Regions from separate parts of the Micromonospora sp. IBHARD004 genome, predicted to be linked through region 2. Evidence: predicted binding sites of a transcription regulator. Region 2 holds the regulator's gene; the other holds the start of a gene.
What was found. The regulator HrcA, encoded in region 2, represses chaperone genes, less so after heat shock. The targets are predictions, from matches to a motif close to GGTTNGCACNCTCNNNNNGAGNGTGCNAACC.
Positions count from the first base shown of each region.

Region 1: a site for HrcA is predicted at 1,119-1,149, ahead of groL (chaperonin GroEL). Genes of this name have one in related genera too.

Region 1 covers NZ_CP199934.1:6,326,891-6,330,876, reverse strand. Annotated here, with positions in the region: gene ACTWO6_RS30800 (hypothetical protein) at 1-1,071, shown strand, start outside; gene groL (chaperonin GroEL) at 1,348-2,970, shown strand; gene ACTWO6_RS30790 (hypothetical protein) at 3,035-3,277, opposite strand; gene ACTWO6_RS30785 (GNAT family N-acetyltransferase) at 3,371-3,986, opposite strand, start outside.
Region 2 covers NZ_CP199934.1:5,383,930-5,387,915, reverse strand. Annotated here, with positions in the region: gene hemW (radical SAM family heme chaperone HemW) at 1-398, shown strand, start outside; gene ACTWO6_RS26215 (DUF4870 domain-containing protein) at 442-1,041, opposite strand; gene hrcA (heat-inducible transcriptional repressor HrcA) at 1,274-2,296, shown strand; gene dnaJ (molecular chaperone DnaJ) at 2,370-3,515, shown strand; gene ACTWO6_RS26200 (16S rRNA (uracil(1498)-N(3))-methyltransferase) at 3,517-3,986, shown strand, end outside.

The DNA of each region.
Region 1 (3,986 bases), 940 kb from region 2:
GACCGGGCCGGGCAGCCGCAGGAGTGGGTCCGGCCGACCCCGGGCGACCCCGGGCCCCCCGGCCCGTACGCCCCCGGTCCCTACGCGGCCGGCCCGTACGCGGCCGGCCCCTACGCCCCTGGTCCCTACGCGGGCCCGTACGCGGCCGGGCCGTACGCCCCTGGTCCGTACGCCGCCGAGCCGTACCCGGGCGGCCAGCCGTACGGCTGGTATCCGGCGGACCCGGGCTGGGATCTGAACGACCCGCTGGTCACCCCGCCGCACGCCGGCATCGGCGGCTGGTTCTCCCGCTGTGCGGGGGCGGTGCGCCGCGGCTGGCGCCTGCTGCTGCCGATCATGCTGCTCACCCAGGCGCTGCCGGCCGCGGCGACCTCGGTGCTCTCCCTCGCCCTCGCGCCCTCGGGCGAGGTCGGCACCGCCGCCGACGGCGCCCCGGTCCTGCCCGACGGCTACCTCCGGGACGTCCTGACCTTCTACGCCGCGTTGCTGGTCGCCGCCCTGGTCCTCGGCCCGTTGCAGAGCCTCGGCTGGGCCGCGGGGGCCTGGGTGGTCACCCGGCAGGCGGCCGGTGAGCCGGTCGGCCTCGGCGCGGCGTTCCGGTTCGGGCTGCGCCGGATGCTCGGCCTCTGGGGCTGGACGCTGCTCTCCTCGCTGCTGATCGGGGTCGGCATGTGCTTCTGCCTGCTGCCGGGGCTCTACCTGGCCTTCGCGTTCGCCCTGATCGGCCCGGTCTACCTCTTCGAGCGGCAGAACCCGATCGGCCGCTCCTTCCGGATCTTCCACCAGCGGTTCGGCATGGTGCTGGGCCGGGTCGCGCTGGTCGCCGCGGTGCTGCTCGTCGGCGCCCTGGTCGGCCTGATGCTGCAGGCGGTCGGCCAGCTGCCGTTCGGCACGCACCCGATGGACGCCCCGGGCACGGCGGCGGGCGCGGTCGGGGTCGCCCTGGTGGTGGCCGTGCTGCTCGTCCCGGTTCAGGTGGCCCAGCTCGTCGGGCTCCTCGCCACGTACGCCGAGCAGCGCGCCCATGAGGGCCCGGTGAACGCCGCCCGACTCGCGGCGGAACTCGGCTGAGCGGCGCCATCGTGCTTGCACTCGGCAAGGGAGAGTGCTAAACAGGTCATTGGCACTCGCATACCGTGAGTGCCAATGGTCGGGGCGGTAGGGCCACGGCCGCACCGGCGTCTCGATGGCGCCGGGGTGGCACATGGCCGGTCGTCGCGGGCTGTCCGGCCCGACCGAGGAGACGTCGTCGTCGCCAGGTGGCGACGTCCCAAGGTGCGTACACCAGGCGGCCCATCCGGGGCACACACTCGGGTGGCCCGTGAGTGTCCAGGAGGACAACGCCGTATGGCCAAGATGATCGCGTTCGACGAAGAGGCGCGCCGCGGCCTCGAGCGGGGCATGAACCAGCTCGCCGACGCCGTGAAGGTGACGCTCGGCCCCAAGGGCCGCAACGTCGTGCTCGAGAAGAAGTGGGGTGCCCCCACCATCACCAACGATGGTGTGAGCATTGCCAAGGAGATCGAGCTCGAGGACCCGTACGAGAAGATCGGCGCCGAGCTGGTCAAGGAGGTCGCCAAGAAGACCGACGACGTGGCCGGTGACGGCACGACGACGGCGACCGTCCTGGCCCAGGCCCTGGTTCGCGAGGGCCTGCGCAACGTGGCTGCCGGTGCCAACCCGATGGCCCTGAAGCGGGGCATCGAGGCCGCCGTGGCCAGCGTCTCGGAGGAGCTGTCCAAGCTCGCCAAGGACATCGAGACCAAGGAGCAGATCGCCTCCACCGCCTCCATCTCCGCCGGTGACAGCACCGTCGGCGAGATCATCGCCGAGGCGATGGACAAGGTCGGCAAGGAAGGCGTCATCACCGTCGAGGAGAGCAACACCTTCGGCCTGGAGCTCGAGCTCACCGAGGGTATGCGCTTCGACAAGGGCTACATCTCCGCGTACTTCATGACCGACCCGGAGCGTATGGAGGCCGTCTTCGACGACCCGTACCTCCTGATCGTCAACAGCAAGATCTCGTCGGTGAAGGACCTGCTCCCGATCCTGGAGAAGGTCATGCAGTCGGGCAAGCCGCTGCTGATCATCTCCGAGGACATCGAGGGCGAGGCCCTGGCCACCCTGGTGGTCAACAAGGTCCGCGGCACCTTCAAGTCGGTCGCCGTCAAGGCGCCGGGCTTCGGTGACCGCCGCAAGGCCATGCTGGCCGACATCGCCATCCTCACCGGTGGCCAGGTCATCAGCGAGGAGGTCGGCCTCAAGCTGGACGCCGTCGGCCTCGACATGCTGGGCCGCGCCCGCAAGGTCGTGGTGACCAAGGACGAGACCACCATCGTCGACGGCGCCGGTGACGCCGAGCAGATCCAGGGTCGGGTCAACCAGATCCGCGCCGAGATCGAGAAGAGCGACTCCGACTACGACCGGGAGAAGCTGCAGGAGCGCCTGGCCAAGCTGGCCGGCGGTGTTGCGGTGATCAAGGTCGGCGCGGCCACCGAGGTCGAGCTCAAGGAGCGCAAGCACCGCATCGAGGACGCCGTCCGCAACGCGAAGGCCGCCGTCGAGGAGGGCATCGTCCCGGGTGGTGGCGTCGCGCTGGTCCAGGCCGGCAAGACCGCCTTCGACAAGCTGGACCTGACCGGCGACGAGGCGACCGGCGCGCAGATCGTCAAGATCGCGCTGGACGCCCCGCTGCGGCAGATCGCCGTCAACGCCGGCCTCGAGGGTGGCGTGGTCGTCGAGCACGTCCGCAACATCGAGCCGGGTCACGGCCTGAACGCCGCCAACGGCGAGTACGTCGACCTGCTGGCCGCGGGCATCATCGACCCGGCCAAGGTGACCCGCTCGGCGCTGCAGAACGCCGCGTCGATCGCGGCGCTCTTCCTCACCACCGAGGCCGTCGTGGCGGACAAGCCGGAGAAGACCCCGGCCGCCCCGGCTGGTCCGGGCGGCGGGGAGATGGACTTCTGAGTCCAGTTCCACCGAACGCCGAAAGGGGGCGGGCCGCGTCAGCGGTCCGCCCCCTTTCCGTCCGTCACGTCGGCAGCGGCCGCTGGTTGCGTCGTTTGTGCGTCCGGTCGTACGGCGGCCGGATCCGGACCGGCTCGTCGACCGGTTGCCGGGTCTCCTCGGCGGCCGGTGCGTCGGCGCCGGCCAGGTCCGCCAGCTGCTCGGCGTCGCCGTAGTCGAGCCGGTCGAACGGCAGTTGCCCGGGGAGTTCACCGACCGGTGGCCAGCTCGCGGGCTGGTCGTCGGTCCGTTCGTCATCCGTGGTCATGGCTGCCTCCTCTACGGGCAACCGTAGGGCGCGGTCGATGACCGGGGCGGGCGAATGGCATTATTGGCGTCTATATCCTTTTCGCCCCTTTAATTATCCGACCGGGTGCCCGCCGATCACCTTCCGGTACAGAAAGAAGACCCGCTCGATCCGCGCGCCCGCGCTGCCCGAATAGAACGGCACCGGTCCCACCCAGCCGATCTGCGCCGCGCCGATCCCCGCCGCCGCCTGGTCCCGCAGACAGCGGCGCAGCAGCACCCCGCCGATGCCGGAGCCCTCCGCCGCCGGGGCCGTCCCCATCGGGCCGAACCAGCTCGGCCGCGAGGAGCCGTACGCGGCGAAGCCCAGGATCTCGCCGTCCCGCTCCGCCAGGTGCGCCCCGGCGTCCGGCCGCCCCACCGAGCCGGCCAGCTCGCCGTCCCACGTCCCGCCGAAGGTGGCGCGGGCGAAGGCGGCCAGCGCCGCCAGGTCCGCCGGCTCGGCCCGGCGTACCGTGACGCCCTGACCGGCCAGCCGGCGTTCCGCGGCCTCCGTCGAGCGCAGCGCCGGTGAGCCGTCCGACAGGTCCGCGGTCATGTTCCACGCCGTCCGGTCCTGCCGGTAGCCCAGCCGCAGCGCCGCGCAGACCGCCGGGGTGTAGCGCACGTCGATGCCCGGCCAGGCGTAGTACGGCGGGTTCCCGGCCAGCAGCAGCTCGGCCGCGCCGAGC
Region 2 (3,986 bases):
GCTCGGAGGCGGCCCGGTGCCGGCACAACCTGCTCTACTGGACCGGCGCGGACTGGTGGGGCCTCGGGCCGGGGGCGCACAGCCACGTCGGCGGGGTGCGCTGGTGGAACGTCAAGCACCCGACGACGTACGCCGAGCGGCTCGCCGCCGGTGAGTCGCCCGGCCTGGCCCGGGAGCTGCTCACGCCGGACGAGGCGCACATGGAGGACGTGATGCTGCGGCTGCGGCTCGCCTCCGGGCTGCCGCTGGCTGTGCTCGACGACGCGGGGCGGGCCGGGGCCGAGCGGGCCCTGGCCGGCGGGCTGCTGGCCGCCGCCGAGTACGCGGCCGGCCGGGCGGTGCTCACGCTGCGCGGCCGGCTGCTGGCCGACGCGGTGGTCCGCGACCTGCTGCCCTGACCGCCGGCCGCCCGGCCGACCCGTGGGCCGGCCGGGCGGGGCGTCACTTGACCAGGCTGAAGCTCATCGGATAGCGGTACAGCTGACCCTCGTTGGCCTTGACGCCCGCGAGGATGCCGAACACGACGCCGAGGATGACCGCCGCGGCGATCGCGACGAACCCGATCGCGATGCAGGCCAGGAGCCAGCCGACCAGGCCGACGATCGACCAGAGCAGCTGGAAGTTGAGCGCCGCGACCGAGTGCTGGCGCACCGTCGGCGACTGGTTGCCCCGGGCCAGCATGGCGACCAGCGGCGGGAGCCAGCCCAGCACGCCGCCGCTGACGAACATCGCCGCCGCGCCGCCGAAGTGGGCGATCAGCGCCCAGGTCTTGTCCTCGTTGTTGGCCCAGCCGCCGCTCGGGGCGCCGTACGCGCCGCCGGTCGGATAGCCGGCGCCCGGCGGTGGGTAGCCGCCCGGGGGTGGGTAGCCGCCCGGGGGCGGAGAGCCACCGGGCGGGGGATAGCCGCCCGCGCCCGGCGCCCCGGACAGTGGTGCGGTGGGCGGCTCGTCCGCCGACGAGCCGTACGGTGCCGACGGCGGGGTCGGGTCCGGCTGGGCGCCGGCGTCCCCCGCTCCGGGAGGGCGAGGTGGTTCAGTCATGGATGTCACGGTAGGGGTTGCCCGCAAGGCGGCACCAGAGCGACATCGCCCGGGATGTCCGGCTGATCGGCCCTGCCGCGGAGGCTGCGTGGCGGCCCGCACCGCTGGTCCGTCGGTGATCATCGCGTCGGGGGTGGCGCCGACGTAGACTGGCACTCGCTACAGTCGAGTGCCAGGTGCCCGGCCGCTGCCGTGCCGGCGGCGGGTCGAGGGTGCATCAGGAGGTGGGGAGATGGGTCTCGACGACCGCAAGCTCGCCGTGCTGCGCGCGATCGTCGAGGACTACGTCGCCACGCAGGAGCCGGTGGGCAGCAGGGCCCTGGTCGAGCGGCACCAGCTGGGCGTCTCCCCGGCGACCGTGCGCAACGACATGGCGGTGCTGGAGGAGGAGGGCTACATCCGGCAGCCGCACACCAGCGCGGGACGGGTGCCCACCGACCGCGGCTACCGGCTCTTCGTCGACCGGCTCTCCCGGGTCAAGCCGCTCAGCCCGGCCGAGCGCCGGGCGATCGAGCGCTTCCTGGTCGGCGCGGTCGACCTGGACGACGTGGTGCACCGCACGGTCCGGCTGCTGGCCCAGCTCACCCGGCAGGTCGCCGTGGTGCAGTACCCGAGCCTGGCCCGCTCCTCGGTGCGCCACCTGGAGCTGGTGCCGATCTCCACCACCCGGCTGATGCTGGTCATGATCGCCGACACCGGGCGGGTCGAGCAGCGGCTGGTCGAGCTGCCCACGCCGATCCCCGCCGACGACGTCACCGACCTGCGCCGGCTGGTCAACGAGAAGCTGGTCGGCAGCCGGCTCTCGGAGACCCCGCCGCTGGTCCAGGCGCTGGTCGACGAGTCGGCCCCGCATCTGCGCGGCGCCATGACCACCCTCTCCACCGTGCTGCTGGAGACGCTGGTGGAGCGGCACGAGGAGCGGATCGCGCTGGCCGGCACGGCCAACCTCACCCGCGGCGGACTGCTCGACTTCCAGGGCTCGCTGCGCCCCATCCTGGAGGCGCTCGAGGAGGAGGTCGTCCTGCTCAAGCTGATCGGCGAGGCGGAGCCGAGCACCACCCGGGTGCTGATCGGCGACGAGAACGAGATCGACAACCTGCGGGCCGCCTCGGTGGTGAGCACCGGGTACGGCCCGGGGGCGACCATCGTCGGTGGTCTCGGCGTGCTCGGGCCCACCCGGATGGACTACCCCGGCACCATCGCCACGGTGAGGGCCGTGGCACGCTACGTGGGCGAGCTGCTGGCCCAGAACTGACCAGTCAGGGCCGACGGCCGGCTCCGGCCGCCGACCGGCGCAACGCGAGACGAACATGAGGACACGGAACGCAGTGGCCAGGGACTACTACGGCATTCTCGGCGTGAGCCGGGAGGCCTCCGACGACGAGATCAAGCGCGCCTACCGCAAGCTGGCGCGGCAGTTCCACCCGGATGTCAATCCGGACCCGGAGGCACAGGAGAAGTTCAAGGACATCAACGCCGCGTACGAGGTCCTCTCGGACGACCGGAAACGGCAGATCGTCGACCTGGGCGGCGACCCGCTCGCGCCGGGCGGCGGGGGCGCCGGCGGCCCGGGTGGTCCCGGCGGGGCCGGCCCGTTCGTCGGCTTCCAGGACATCATGGACGCCTTCTTCGGCGGCGCCGCGGGCGGCGCCCGGGGGCCACGCCCGCGGACCCGGCCGGGCGCGGACGCGATCCTGCGGCTGGAGCTGGACCTGCACGAGACCGCGTTCGGCGTCGAGGCGCCGATCACCGTCGACACCGCCGTGCTCTGCACCACCTGCTCCGGCGCCGGCACCGCGGCCGGCACCCACCTGGCCACCTGCGAGGCGTGCGGCGGGCGGGGCGAGGTGCAGTCGGTGCAGCGGACCTTCCTGGGCCAGGTGGTCTCCGCCCGGCCGTGCACCGTCTGCCAGGGCTACGGCACCACCATCCCGCACCCCTGCCCGACCTGCGCCGGCGACGGCCGGGTGCGGACCCGCCGCTCGCTGACCGTCAAGATCCCGGCCGGGGTCGAGGACGGCATGCGGATCCGGCTGGCCCAGCAGGGCGAGGTCGGCCCGGGCGGCGGCACCGCCGGCGACCTCTACGTGGAGATCCACGAGCGGCCGCACGACGTCTACTCCCGCAAGGGCGACGACCTGCACTGCCGGGTCACCGTGCCGATGACGGCCGCCGCGCTCGGCACCCGGCTGACCATCAAGACCCTGGACAGCGAGGAGACCGTCGACGTCAAGGCGGGCACCCAGCCGGGCAGCACGCTGCGGCTGCGCGCCCGGGGCGTGCCGCACCTGCGCGGCACCGGCCGGGGTGACCTCTACGTCCACCTGGACGTGCGGACGCCGACCAAGCTCGACGCCGACCAGGAGCGGATGCTGCGCGACTTCGCCAAGACCCGGGGCGAGGAGGTCGCCGAGCTGACCAAGCAGGGCGGCTTCTTCTCCCGGATGCGCGACGCGTTCAACGGGCACGCCTGAGGTGTCCGCGCCGCTGTTCCTGGTGGAGGCGCTGCCCACCGGTGACGCGCTGACGCTGGACGGTCCCGAGGGGCACCACGCCGCGAACGTGCAGCGGCTGCGGGTCGGCGAGGAGCTGCTGCTCGCCGACGGCCGGGGCGGCACGGCCGCCGCCGTGGTCACCGCCGTCGGCAAGGGCACCCTCGACCTCCAGGTCACCTCCCGGGGGTACGTCGACGCGTCCGTCCCGCGGCTCGTGGTGGTGCAGGGCATCGCCAAGGGCGACCGGGGCGAGCTGGCCGTGCAGGCGATGACCGAGGTCGGGGTGGACGAGATCGCCCCCTGGGCGGCGTCCCGCTCGGTGGCGCAGTGGCGCGGCGACCGGGGCGTACGGGCCCGGGAGAAGTGGGCGGCGACCGCCCGTGAGGCGGCCAAGCAGGCCCGCCGGGCCTGGCTGCCGGTGGTGGCCGGGTCTCCGGACGAGTCCACCCA